4 regions of the Ornithinibacillus liuyingii genome follow, and region 3 is predicted to be linked to each of the others. Evidence: predicted binding sites of a transcription regulator. Region 3 holds the regulator's gene; each other region holds the start of a gene.

Evidence for each region. Region 3 encodes Rex, which represses fermentation and respiration genes when NADH is low (regulators of the CRP and FNR family bind a similar motif). Its sites were predicted from a motif close to TTGTGAAATATTTCACAA; they were not measured.
Region 1: qoxA (cytochrome aa3 quinol oxidase subunit II) is a predicted target of Rex. The motif match lies at 1,528-1,545, and genes of this name have one in related genera.
Region 2: ACSKT4_RS00185 (hydroxymethylglutaryl-CoA synthase) is a predicted target of Rex. The motif match lies at 1,375-1,392, and genes of this name have one in related genera.
Region 4: ACSKT4_RS13090 (AtpZ/AtpI family protein) is a predicted target of Rex. The motif match lies at 1,631-1,648, and genes of this name have one in related genera.

What each region holds. Positions count from the first base shown of each region.
Region 1 is NZ_JBPWOS010000001.1:168,854-172,468, reverse strand. Features, by position in the region: gene ACSKT4_RS00895 (Hsp20/alpha crystallin family protein) at 1-114, shown strand, start outside; gene ACSKT4_RS00890 (DUF2268 domain-containing putative Zn-dependent protease) at 184-963, shown strand; gene ACSKT4_RS00885 (YjcZ family sporulation protein) at 1,122-1,253, shown strand; gene qoxA (cytochrome aa3 quinol oxidase subunit II) at 1,659-2,573, shown strand; gene qoxB (cytochrome aa3 quinol oxidase subunit I) at 2,636-3,615, shown strand, end outside.
Region 2 is NZ_JBPWOS010000001.1:27,275-30,889, forward strand. Features, by position in the region: gene ACSKT4_RS00165 (GNAT family N-acetyltransferase) at 1-190, shown strand, start outside; gene ACSKT4_RS00170 (VOC family protein) at 205-606, shown strand; gene ACSKT4_RS00175 (HesB/YadR/YfhF family protein) at 781-1,071, shown strand; gene ACSKT4_RS00180 (hypothetical protein) at 1,136-1,309, shown strand; gene ACSKT4_RS00185 (hydroxymethylglutaryl-CoA synthase) at 1,439-2,611, shown strand; gene ACSKT4_RS00190 (ribonuclease H family protein) at 2,727-3,383, shown strand.
Region 3 is NZ_JBPWOS010000004.1:5,604-9,218, forward strand. Features, by position in the region: gene ACSKT4_RS06215 (ABC-F family ATP-binding cassette domain-containing protein) at 1-917, opposite strand, end outside; gene ACSKT4_RS06220 (redox-sensing transcriptional repressor Rex) at 1,108-1,767, shown strand; gene ACSKT4_RS06225 (DUF4305 domain-containing protein) at 1,844-2,023, opposite strand; gene ACSKT4_RS06230 (lysostaphin resistance A-like protein) at 2,051-2,764, opposite strand; gene groES (co-chaperone GroES) at 3,017-3,301, shown strand; gene groL (chaperonin GroEL) at 3,349-3,615, shown strand, end outside.
Region 4 is NZ_JBPWOS010000009.1:46,667-50,281, forward strand. Features, by position in the region: gene ACSKT4_RS13085 (S8 family serine peptidase) at 1-1,331, shown strand, start outside; gene ACSKT4_RS13090 (AtpZ/AtpI family protein) at 1,828-2,052, shown strand; gene ACSKT4_RS13095 (ATP synthase subunit I) at 2,049-2,423, shown strand; gene atpB (F0F1 ATP synthase subunit A) at 2,441-3,163, shown strand; gene atpE (F0F1 ATP synthase subunit C) at 3,253-3,465, shown strand; gene atpF (F0F1 ATP synthase subunit B) at 3,584-3,615, shown strand, end outside.

The sequences.
Region 1 (3,615 bases), on a different contig from region 3:
CCATTTGACATACCGAAAAAGGACATCAAGGCTTCCTTTAATAAGGATAGGTTGAACATAACCATTCCCAAACCAAAAACGGATCATAGGTTTATCGAAATTGAAGATTCATAATCATTACTTGGATTCGGCACATAGATATAGTCGAGTCCTTTTGATTGTACAAGAGGAGTGATGAAGAATTTGTCCGTAATACGAACAGATAAATGGCTAGAGAAGTCATATAACACACCAGAACTGATATTCAAGAAGCTTTCTCCTTACTTTGACCATTTATATCCTAAAGTTATCGCTAACCTCCTAATACAGAATGGAATGTATCAAAAGCCAGAGCCAGAATCGGAAGATTTATTAAAGAAGCTTCAACATAATAAGATCTGGGGAATAGTGAAACAGGAGGAACGATATCTAAAACAGGAATGGGAAGGCCCAAACTTGCCAATATTTATTTTCCCTTCTAATTCTTACAATCGTAAAATTAGGGAACATTATAATGGAAGAACCGGCCTCGCATTTCAAGATAAACTATTTTTATTTATATCTACTAAAACGACAAAAGAAGAAGTAAAAGCCCTATTCACCCATGAATATCATCATGCATGTAGACTATTACACGATCAAAAAAATGATGAAGACTATTCGTTATTAGATGTTATTATTCTAGAAGGATTAGCAGAAAATGCAGTTTATGAAAGATTTGGTAGAGAGCCGTTAGCCCCATGGACTTCCTATTACTCTGATTCAGAATTAGAGGATCTATGGTACAAAGTAATACTTCCAAATAAGGATTTGCCAAAGACCTCTAGGAAGGCTATTCAACTTTTATATGGAAAAAGCAATTATCCAAATATGATTGGGTATTGTGTAGGATATTATTTAGTTAAACAATATATTAGAAAAAATGGTAGATTAAGCAGAGATTTAATCCGTATTCCATCTGAAGAATTTGTACTCGATAACTAACATATAGGCAAATAAAATGTTTACCTAATATCTAGGTATCTATCCCAAACAAAAAGAATGAGCTTTCATATAGTATTAACAAACACTAAATAAACAGTGTTTTTAACTAAGGAGATATCCTTAGATTAATTGAAAAAGTACGTTAGGAGGGATGTAGAATGTCATTCGGATACGGTTGTGGTTATGGCGGCGGTTACGGCTACGGCGGAGGATATGGCTACGGCGGTGGTTTTGCGCTGATTGTCGTACTATTTATTCTTCTAATCATCGTAGGTGCTGCTTGGCTATAATAAAGGAAATACCTTCTGGACTACAATTAGGCGGGGATCTGATCCCCGTCCAGGTAGTTAAGGTTTAGGTTTATAAACGAAAAACTATATTTCTTCTAAGTTTAATGGCCATGAGGTGGGCCAATTGTTCAAATATAGCGAATAAAAGTATCCCTTTCAATAAGGGATATTTTTTTGTTTAGCTAGAAATATATACCACCTCTCCCCCTCAATTTACTAATTCCTCCAATATCATCCACTACATCCATGAAAAAGACAAATCTTCTTGAACTTTTTGTGAAGTATTTCTCAATCCATTGTAATATTTATTACAGCGTAATAAGATATGGTTGCAGCACTTTGTGAATAAAAACACAAATTTGTCCATTTTATGAACAGTTAACTAGCTAGAAAGGAGCAAGAAAAATGAAAATCAAATTGGCATTTATTTCATTTGCTATATTGATCACAACAATATTAGCTGGCTGTGAACCATTATTAGTTCTAGATCCAAAAGGACCACAAGCAGAAACAACAGCTAATGTAATATGGTTATCCATTTTTACTATGGCAGTAATTGTTATTGTAGTTATTGCAATGCTAGTCATCATGCTATTTAAATATCGAGCGAGTAAGCAATCAGAGGATTATGAGCCTCCTCATATTGAAGGAAATCCAATTGTAGAAGGACTTATTATCGGGATTCCCGTATTAATCGTTATTTTCCTTTCTATAGTGTCGGTAAAATCAACCTATGAAGTAGAAAGTGTTCCAGAAGGTTATGAGAATCAAGAACCGATGATTATCTATGCTGCTTCATCTAACTGGAAATGGCATTTCAGCTATCCAGAACAAGATATTGAGACATTAAATTATGTCATTTTACCAACGCATCGTCCAGTTGAATTCCGTTTGTATTCCTATGGACCAATTACAAGCTTCTGGATTCCACAGCTTGCTGGGCAAAAATATGCCATGGCAGATATGGTTACAAAGATTAATATTGTAGCCGAGGTCCCAGGAGATTACCCAGGTCGTAATTCCAACTTTAGTGGAAAAGGATTTGCTGAAAATACATTTACTGCGACGGCGTTATCACCGAGTGAGTTTGATAAATGGGTTGAAGACATCCATTCAACCGCTGAACCTCTAACTGAAGAGAAGTTCGATGAATTATTAGAACCTGGACACCTTGGACAAATGACCTTCACGGGTACTCATTTAGAATTTAATCCAGCTCCTGAAGGTGAGCATGCTGGACATCAACATCATCAAGGTTCCAGTGAAGACCATGATGATCATGAAGAACATGAAAATCATGAAGACCATTCCAATCACTAGAAAAAAAATTGATGAGTTAATTGTATGAAATTAAACAGAAATTCTCGAGAGGAGTTAACATAATGGAATTTTTTGATCGATTTGCCGTCCCCCATCCAAGCCCATTAATCTATGCATCAATGGTTGCAATTGGACTAACACTAATTGCCATTGTTGTTGGTATTACGTACTTTAAAAAATGGGGTTACTTGTGGCGTGAATGGTTAACCACTGTTGACCATAAACGAATCGGTATTATGTACATGATATCCGCATTATTAATGTTATTCCGTGGTGGAGCAGATGCTGTCATGATGCGTCTGCAAACTGCAGTTCCAGATAATACATTTCTAGATGCACAGCACTATAATGAAGTATTTACGACACATGGTGTTGTCATGATTTTCTTCATGGCAATGGCATTTGTTATTGGTTTAATGAACTTCGTTGTACCACTACAAATTGGTGCACGTGACGTTGCATTCCCACGTCTAAATGCGATCAGTTTCTGGTTATATTTTGCGGGAGCAATGCTATTTAACATCTCCTTTGTTGTTGGTGGTTCTCCAGATGCAGGTTGGACGAATTATTTCCCACTTGCAGGCACCGACTATAGTGAATCAGTGGGTGTTAACTATTACATGTGGTCTCTGCAAATTTCAGGTATTGGTACGTTAATGACAGGGATTAACTTTATCGTAACCATTTTGAAAATGAGAGCACCTGGCATGAAACTGATGAAAATGCCAATGTTTACTTGGTCTGCATTAATCACAAACGTTATTATTGTTTTTGCTTTCCCGGTACTAACAATAGCACTATTAATGGGTACCTTTGACCGTCAGTTCGGTACACATTTCTTTGCATCAACAAATGGTGGAATGGATATGCTTTGGGCCAACCTATTCTGGGTATGGGGACACCCTGAAGTATATATCTTGATACTCCCTGCCTTTGGTATTTATAGTGAGATTATTTCTACTTTCTCACAGCGTAATCTTTATGGTTACAAATCAATGGTCGGTTCGATGGTAATTATCTCGTTCCTATCATTCTTAGTTTG
Region 2 (3,615 bases), on a different contig from region 3:
GGGGATTGGCAGTCTGCTTCTAAATGCTGTTACAGAACAACAAGAGGAGTATGGCGCAAGAATTCAGTGGGTGTCTGTCCAAAAGGGGAATAAGAAAGCTATACCTTTTTATGAAGCAAAAGGATTTAAAGTAGTAACAGAAGAAGAGTCTGATGGCTACCATTCACTACGTTATTCACGACAAATATAATGAGGAGAATTTAAATGGATCATTTTATTAAACGAGTTGGTACAACATATATACCAGTCCGGGATCCGGAACAGGCTTCAAAGTGGTATCAAGCTAAACTTGGTGCAAAGGAAAACTATTGTGATGAAAATAAGTCAATATTAGATTTTGCAAATCAAAGTTTTTTCCTTGTGAAGTCTATGAAAGGGGAAAAGGTTGGGTTTCAGGATTGGAATGGGAGAGAGCATTTCTCCTTAACCTTTGAAGTAGATGGGTTGGAACAATTAAACGCGTTTCATACCTTCTTAAAAGCCAATGATGTAAAAGTTGGAGAAATAGAGGACCGAGGACACTCTGGAAATAACTTTGTGTTTTATGATCAAGATGATAATATATTTGATGTATGGAGTGAACTCAGTCCGAGTTATAAAAAATAATAGATATACAGACCTCTCTATACGTATTTGGGGAGGTTTTTTGTATACGTAAAGGTAAGCTTCACGGACAACTTGTCATGTTATTTTCATATCAACCAAGTCATATACTACATATTTTCAGTTAAGCTATAGTAGAATAAGAATTGTAAGAAATATAAGGATTGAGGTGTACCAATGGGGTTACAAGTAACAGAAGATGCAGCGAAATGGTATATAGAAGAAATGGGTTTAGAAGAAGGTGATTATGTTCACTTTTTCCTTAAAATCTACGGTGGTATTAAAACGGAACATCCAAATTACTTTCTAGGAATCTCGGTTGGATTAGATGGGGAAATTGCAACGAAGCAAGAGGTAGGTGGGATTACCTTCTATTTCGGTGAGAAAGATGCTTGGTTTTTAGATGAATTTGATATGAAGGTAATAATGGGGGAAGATGAAGTAGAATATCAATTCACGGCAAAATAGACAAGAAATAAGTTAATCTTTCATGGACATAATAATTCTTGAACATATTTTGAGGAGGATTAGGATGTCAGAAGAGAATAAAAATAAAAATCGAGATACTGGTAGACAGAAGAACCATGGTATTAAATATAATACCGAACCAGAACGAAACGGAAAACAGGATGTCGAAATAGCTAGTGATAGTGAATTCTTAACTCTAGATGGGAAGAAAAACAAACGTAAAAGAGATAATGGCTAATTTCCTAATGGAGCTTGTTCCAATGTTACCTGGACAAGCTCCATTACTAATTTCGGAAATTATATTTGTGTGATTATTCACAAACAGATATAATGGGGGAAGAGAAACTGTTTCAAAGGAGAAAAAAACATGAAAATTGGTATAGACAAAATTGGTTTTTATGCACCACATATTTATGTAGATATGGAGAAATTAGCTGAAGCAAGGGATATAGAGCCAGCTAAGTTTACGGTTGGAATTGGACAAAGTCAAATGGCTGTTGCACCAATTACTCAAGATTCTGTTACACTAGCTGCAAATGCAGCACTTGAAATAATAGATGACGAGGATAGAGAGAAAATAGATTTTGTTATTTTTGGATCTGAGTCAGGGATTGATCATTCTAAATCTGGTGCAGTGTATGTCCACCAGTTATTAGGACTACAACCTCAAGCCCGTGCAGTAGAAGTGAAGCAAGCTTGCTATGGAGCTACTGCTGGGATTCAAATGGCCAAAGGGCACATTGCCTTAAATCCAGAAAGTAAAGTGTTAGTATTAGGTTCTGATATTGCACGATATGGTTTAAATACGGCAGGAGAATCCACACAAGGTGCTGGCGCCGTAGCGATGATTATTAGTGCTAACCCTCGTATTATGGAACTTGAGAATCATAATGTGTATTTAACAAATGATATTATGGATTTCTGGAGACCTATATATTCAGATAAGGCATTTGTAGATGGGAAATTCTCCAATGAACAGTATATTTTGTTCTTTAATAAAGTATGGGAAGCGTTTAAATCAAAATCAGGTTTGAATCTTTCTGATATGGAAGCAATTTGCTATCATTTACCATATACAAAAATGGGCTTAAAGGCGTTACGAACTGTTATTGATGAAGCCCCTGTAGAAGTAAGAGAACGTTTATTAGAAAACTACCAAATAAGCACACAGTATAACCGTAATGTTGGAAACATTTATACTGGATCATTATATTTAAGCTTACTTTCTTTACTGGAAAATAAGGAAGATTTAAAAGAAGGCGTACGGATTGGAATGTTTAGCTATGGTTCAGGTGCAGTAGGAGAATTTTTCACTGGTGTTCTTCAACCAAATTATCGAGAGCACCTTCACATTGAAAGCCATCAACGTTTATTCGATACACGTAAGGAAGTTACTATTGAGGAGTATGAGGCTATATTTGAGGAAACATTACCACGAGATGGAGCAGATATCGAATTAAATATTGAACAGGATCCTGCTAGCATCGTGTTAAGTGGAACAGTTGATAATAAAAGGCAGTATGTAAATAAAAATAGTTAAAAAGAAAAAGAACTCTAGCATTGCCTGGAGTTCTTTTATAATGTGCAAAATGGTATGATGTATTTGTTTCAGTGGAAAATATAATTATTCAAATTATAAAGAGGATGATTTTTTCATGAAAATCAAAATGGAAATGATTTATAAGGCGCCAACGGGAACAGAGACTTGCTTTTACTCGGATGAAATGAATCCTGAAAAAGCGCTCTTACTAGCAAAGGACCTTGAAAAAACAGGTCGGGTAAAGGAGCTAATTTTCTATGATAATTATGATACCACGTGGATGTATAAAGAATTGAAGAAATATGTAGAGAGTGTTGATTCTGAACCACATAACGTGGTGGTCTTTTTTGATGGCGGGTTTGATTTGGAAACCAAAAGATCTGGTTTAGGTTGTGTCATATATTATGAACAAGACGGGAAACAATATCGTATTAGAAAAAATGCTTTAGTAGAAGAGCTGAATACAAATGGTGAAGCAGAATATGCCTCGCTTTATTTTGCAATTGGAGAATTAGAGTTGCTTGGTGTTCATCACTTACCAGTAACATTTACAGGAGATTCACAAGGCGTTATGAATCAATTAAAAGATGAATGGCCGTGCTATGAGGAAGAATTATTACGCTGGATAGAACGAATCGAGAAAAAGCTTGAACAGTTGGGGATTACACCTGACTACAAGTTAATTCCTAGGAAAAAGAACCGTGAAGCAGACCATTTAGCCACGCAAGCAATTAATGGAATTGAAATAGCAAGCAACAGTGAACTGACTTAACCTATTCCATTAGCAGGATTAGCATTTTAAAATAAGCATCTGATTAGATGTTTATTTTAAAAATTTATAAAAGTGACAATACAATGAATGTTATCAGAATGATAGTTCATTTCTTGAACATTATATTATAATAAAATGGAAAGCTCCCATTCGTAAACTACTCAAGTCAATCATGATTAACCCTAAAAATGTAAGCGCTTAAAACGAAGGGGATAAATAAAAAAATGGAGGG
Region 3 (3,615 bases):
TCTAGTCGATCCATCTTCTCTAACTGCTTCCGTCTACTTTGTGCACGTTTAGTCGTGGATGCTCGTACTAAATTGCGTTGGATAAATTCCTCCATTTTCTTAATTTCGGTTTGCTGCTTCTCAAACTCTTTCATTTCCTGTTCAAAGTTGAGTGCCTTTTGCGTTAGAAAATCACTGTATGTTCCATGGTATCGCTTCGTGCGGTGGCGTGATATTTCATAAACCAGGCTTACGGTTTTATCAAGGAAATAACGATCATGCGAGACAATAACTACCGCACCTGGATAACTTAAAAGGTATTTCTCAAGCCAGGATAATGTATCGATATCTAGGTGGTTGGTCGGTTCGTCTAATATGAGTAAGTTTGGTTTCTTTAGTAATAGCTTCCCTAATGCAAGGCGCGTCTTCTGTCCACCACTTAACTCATTAATCGGTGTTTGGTCATCGTAATCTAGAAAGTTTAAACCAGATAGGACAGCCTTGATTTCAGATTCATAGCTGTATCCACCGTTCGTTTCAAAGTCCTGCTGCAAGCGGTCATATTCGGCCAATAATTTCTCTGCATCAGCTGGTTCTAGTTCATGTACTTGGGCCATTTTTGCTTCCATGGATCGTAGCTTCTTCTCTTGTAGAATTAAATCGGAGAAGACCTCTAACATTTCGTTCCAAATCGTGTTAGATGATTCTAGGCCGGTATGCTGTGATAAATAACCGATAGTGAGGTCCTTCGGCTTAATTAATTCACCGGTATCATAGGACATCTCACCAGCCATTATTTTAAGAAGGGTAGACTTTCCAGCACCATTCCGACCTACTATCGCTATTCTATCTTTATCTTTTATTTCTATTTTTATATTTGCTAATATTTCTTCAGCTCCAAATGATTTGGAGAGATCATTTAATTGCATAATTATCATCATGGTCACCTCTAGTAATTTAAGTGTATCCAAATATAGCCGTTCGAGCAATAATATTGTGAATATGTGAAGTTAATCACGACTTAATAGGAAAAATCTGATAAAATAGAAATTGGTACTAATTTATACATTATTATTGTTCCATTATGTTTTAAGCGAAGATTTGGATAGATGGTAAGGAGGAATCAGCTTGGATCAAAACAAAATACCACAAGCGACTGCTAAAAGACTCCCATTATATTATCGTTTTTTAAATAATTTACAAATGCAAGGAAAGACCCGTGTTTCCTCAAAGGAGCTAAGTGAGGCTGTCAAAGTGGATTCAGCTACTATTCGTAGAGATTTTTCCTATTTTGGAGCACTTGGGAAAAAGGGCTATGGGTATAATGTTGAATATTTATTAGGTTTTTTCCGGAAAACATTAGACCAGGATGAGCTTACCGAAGTAGCATTAATTGGGGTAGGTAATCTAGGTACAGCCTTTCTAAACTATAATTTCACAAAAAATAATAATACGAAAATTATGCTAGCCTTTGATGCGGACCCTGAAAAAGTGGGGAAAGAAATTGGTGGCGTTCCGATTTATCATATTGATGATATGGAAGAGAAACTAGGTAATGTAAAAGTAGCAATTCTAACCATACCGGCTCAAGAAGCTGACCGTATAACGGAACGATTAGTAGTAAAAGGTATCAAAGGTATTTTAAATTTCACACCAGCACGTATTACTGTACCGGACGATGTTCGCGTGCACCATATTGATTTAGCTATTGAATTACAGGCATTAGTGTATTTCTTAAAGCATTATCCGTTAGAGAAGATAGATAATGAGGAAGAGAATACATATTAGGAAGTTTTAACACACATCTCAGCTAATACATAAATAAGCTCCTACCAGATTGTAGGAGCTTTTACTTTCCATATAGTTATTTCTTTTTTATATTCTTTAACTTATAATGCAGTCGCATATAACGAATCCCAGCACCGAAGTCTAATGTAGCAAAAATAGCTAGCAGAATGGTCATGAAATTAAAAACCGTTTCTTCTGCAAAAGAAATTGCAACATAAATAAAAAAGACTCCCATCGTAAAGTATATTAGTGCCAAGGTCCTTGCGGTAATTCTCATAAATAATTAACCTCCGATTAGAATCATTTGGATCTGATTCCATTGCTGTTCAATCTGTTCAATTTGTTCTGGTGTAAGCGAGTATTGGTAGATGACGGAGATAGAATTTAACGTCATGTGAACAATAATCGGAACAATGATTTTTTTCGTTTTCACATACAGAAATGCAAATACAAATCCCATTGATGCGTATATTAGAATGTGCTCAGGTTCACCATGTATAATCCCGAAAATGAGTGCGGAAATTAACGCCGCAATAAAGAAATTAGTACGTTTATATAACGAAGCAAAAATAATCTTTCGGAAAATCACTTCTTCTAATATTGGTGCAATAATTGCAGGTACAATCGCGAATAATGGAACGGTCCTCGTAATCTGCATGATTGCTTGTGTATTTTCTGAACCTGTTCGGATACCAAATACGTTCATTTCTATCATGGTCGCAATACCTTGAGCGAAATAAGCCAAGAAGACTCCTAATACAGTCCATCCTATCACATCACTTGTAAACCACTTACTTCTAGTCTGGGACATCTGCATATCAGGTTTCATTAATATTAAAACAATAATTAAACCAATTGTAAAACTAAAGATGGAATAAAGGATTAGAGCTTCGAGTTGATGAGCAGGGAAAAGTCGAAGCAGTACGGGGCGAAAAATACCTCCTGAAAGTTGCATAGCTATATAAGTAAGAATGACCCACCAGTATCGTTTAGGCAATAGATTCAGCTCCTTAAAGTCTACATGTTTTATAGTATTAGCGACAAACTGATTCCTGTGTATTTTATCATATTCAAGCGATGGATAATAATAGAATCATCTCGGACAAGTTTTTTTTAAAAAAATATACAACTCTATACTTGCAAAACATAACATTTTTATTTATTATATTAATTGGAATTAGCACTCGGGTTTAGAGAGTGCTAACAAATGATTAAACTATATCAAAAAGGAATTAAGGAGGTTATCTTCATGATTAAACCACTAGGAGATCGTGTTGTTATCGAGCTTGTTGAACAAGAAGAAAAGACTGCAAGCGGTATCGTACTTCCAGACTCTGCAAAGGAAAAACCACAAGAAGGTCGCGTTGTTGCAGTAGGCACTGGTCGTGTAACTGATGGTGGAGAAAGAGTTGCACTTGAAGTTTCAGAAGGAGACCGTATCATCTTCTCTAAATTCGCTGGAACTGAAGTAAAGTACGATGGAACTGAATACTTAATTCTACGTGAAAGTGATATTTTAGCAGTAGTTAACTAATTAACATTATCGATAAATAAATGAAAATTTAAGGAGGGCATTTCAAGATGGCTAAAGAAATTAAATTTAGTGAAGACGCACGTAGCGCAATGCTTCGCGGTGTAGATACATTAGCAAATGCTGTAAAAGTAACATTAGGACCAAAAGGTCGTAACGTTGTTTTAGATAAAAAATTCGGTTCACCTTTAATTACGAATGATGGTGTTACGATCGCAAAAGAAATCGAATTAGAAGATGCATTTGAAAATATGGGTGCAAAGCTTGTTTCTGAAGTTGCTTCAAAAACAAATGATGTTGCTGGTGACGGTACTACG
Region 4 (3,615 bases), on a different contig from region 3:
CATTCGCAAATGCACATACCGCACCAATACTCTATGACCCTCTTTCTGGGAAAAAAGTACCCATGACCCTCATGATGGGATCCAATCCATGGGACCTCTCCTTGGATTATGAAATTGGCTTAGCGGATGAAGCTATGCTGAATGGAAAAATTGCTTTAATCCAACGTGGGGAAATCCCTTTTTATAATTTAGCGAAGGAAGCGGAGGAGAAAGGGGCAATGGCGGTCATTATTTTTAACAATGAAGAAGGTGATTTTCAAGGTGCAATCACAGGTCCTAACGAGCAAATTCAAATCCCAGTTGTGTCTGTATCCAAGGAAGATGGGGAATGGTTACAGGAATTCGCGAAGAAAGAGAGCCATCCCTATATCGACACGGTATATGAAGAAGTCCCAAGTGGAATTGCTCCGTTTAGCTCTAGAGGTCCAGTGACAGTCAATTGGGAATTGAAGCCAGACGTATTAGCACCAGGAACGAATATTGTGAGCACTGTTCCAGGTGGCTATATGCCACTTCAAGGAACGAGTATGGCGGCGCCGCATGTTGCAGGTGTCATTGCCCTAATGAAAGAAGCAAAGCCTACATGGACCAATGAACAAATTTTTGGTGCTTTAAAAACAACAGCAGTACGTATGGAGGATGAAGCAGGTAACCCAATTGAACCGATAGGGCAAGGTATGGGACTAGTTGATCCGAAGCGAGCCATTGAAACACCAACCATTATGTATAACCCATCCTTAGCCTTTGGAAAAATTAATGAATATCGCAAAACACAAACAATAAATCTAACTATCGAAAATACATCTAATCAAGAACAGACCTATACTTTTCATATACCGAAGAAACAAAAGGGATTAAGTTGGAAGCTACCAATGACGTTTAGCGTCGAAGCGGGAGAAACAATGGAGATTCCTGTCGAAGTAAGTATTACTTCTCCACAGCTTGAAAAAGGAATTCATCAAGGGTGGATAGAATTAGATTCAGAAGGGGAGACCTATCATCTGCCATATTTGTTTATCAATGAAACAGCAGATTATCCAAAAGCATCGGGATTTGAATTTACCCTCAAGCCTTTTTCGAAGAATGAATTTGTTTATCGCCTTTATTTAACGGAGGATACACGATATGTAGAAGTAGAACTCTATGACCCGCAAACATTACTCTATGACCGAACACTACTTCGTTTAGAAGAAACACAAATTGGCATGAACGAAGGATATTTAGAACTGAGAGATATCGGTCAAGCAGGTAGCTATCTAGCAGTCATCACTGTGCAATTGGAAGACGGTAGGTTCGAAAGCTATGAAACAGAGCTGTATATCAGTCCATAGCAATTATGTTACTAGGATTGGAACGATAAATCACTTTCTTATTAGCTTCGGAAATAGGCTTTACCCTTATCGGTGTGCGGCGGTATACCAGATAGTATCAGTCTATTTTCGGAGCGATTATATGCTTTCTTTATATTCTCAGATTGTAACATCGTAAAACTAATGAAAATCTTTTAAAAATGTCTATCAAATTCACAAAAATGTCACGAATTACACTAGTTATTTCCGATATAATGAAAGTGTTAAATGAACCATTCATAACCTTCCGAATCATCATCACGAAATACAAAAATTGGAATGTGTGAAAAATGTCAAAAATACTAGGAAACCAATTGACAAAGGAAGGCATGCTAAGGTAAACTGACTTAGTGTGGAATGATAAGGTTTTCATCAAGGTGTCTTGACAGTGTAATTTTTTTTGCTTACATAGGAAATCTTGATAAAATCTCTCCAAAATGACTCCCCAAAATAAAGCTCTAGATTAGGAGTGGACAAAATGGGGGAAAACCCACACCTAGCAATTATATTAGTAAGTGCGGTTTCTGCTAATTTAGCGGGTGGAACACTTTTCGGAATATTCCTAGGTATAGAAGCTGATAAACTACTATCTACAAAACCAATTTTCACAATAATTTGCCTTTTAGTAGGATTAGCTGCAGGAATCTATGGAATGATTCTGACTGTAAACAAATTCACGGAGCGGGAGAAGAGTAGGGAATGACCAACATTGAAATACAATATGCCCGTCAACGGAAGTGGATGTTTTACCTTCTAGCAATACTCGTACTTGGGGCAGGCTTTACTCCTTATTTACGTATTTTCCTCGGGCTACTTTTAGGAAGTGCCATCAGTTTCTACAATCTATATCTTTTACAAAAGAAAACAATTGAATTTACGGAAGCGGTAGCAAAAAAACAGAAGACACGAGGATTAGGTACAATTTCAAGGTTTGCCGCAGCTGCGTTAGCAGTCATTATAGCACTTCGCTATGAGGAATACTTCAATATGATTGCAGTAATAATTGGATTAATGACTTCTTATTTGGTCATTATGATAGATTTTATTATGAACAAAAATAAAAACAGCGCTTGAAAGAGGGGTGAATAAGTATGGATCACGGAGCGCCGATAGTACACGACGTCTTTGGAATTAGCTGGCTTTCTTTCAATTTGTCTAACATATTTATGATTACTGTAACATCCTTAATTGTGTTTATCCTTTCTGTTCTAGGTGCTAGGAAGTTACAAATGAAACCAACTGGTGCTCAGAATGTCATGGAGTGGATTCTTGATTTCGTTAAAGGAATCGTAAATGACACTATGAATTGGAAAACGGGTAAGCTGTTTTTACCATTAGCATTAACTCTATTTTCTTATATATTAGTTGGAAATATGTTGGGTGTTATTACAAATGGAGTTTATGATCATAATGTTTGGTGGAAATCACCAACAGCAGATCCTGGTATTACCCTAACTCTAGCAGCAATGGTGATTGTTTTATCTCATTTCTATGGAATCAAACTTCGTGGTGGTAAAGAATATGTGAAATCATATTTTCAACCAATGTGGCCACTATTCCCGATTAAAATTATTGAAGAGTTTTCAAACACATTAACATTAGGTTTGCGTCTATTCGGTAATTTATATGCAGGGGAAGTATTACTTGCCTTATTAGTAGGTTTAGTCTCTTCTGGCTTCTTAGGATTTGTCGGTGGAGCAATTCCGTTCTTAGCATGGCAAGGATTCTCTATATTTATCGGAGGTATCCAAGCATTCATCTTCACAATGCTTGCAATGGTATACATCTCACATAAAGTAAGTGAAGAACATTAATCTCATTAATTAACCAGTTTTAATAGTAATCTGTTAAAACCGGAAATTATTAAAAATTTATTTATACATTTTAAGGAGGATTTTATATTATGGGAGCTTTAGCAGCAGCAGTAGCAGTAGGTTTAGCAGCACTTGGTGCAGGTATTGGTAACGGTTTAATCGTAAGTCGTACAGTTGAAGGGATCGCTCGTCAACCTGAACTTAAAGGTCAACTTCAAACTACAATGTTCATCGGTGTAGGTCTAGTAGAGGCTATGCCTATCATCGCAGTAGTTATCGCATTAATGGTAATGGGTAACTAATTCATATATCTATTAAAATGGCGAAGATTGTCCAATATAACTTCGCCGTTGTTTTTACTCAGAAACTACATGAACAATTAATGATGATTGTTGAATCAGGTTGAAAGGAGTGAATTCAGTGCAAGCATTCACTATATACGCTTCAGGTGT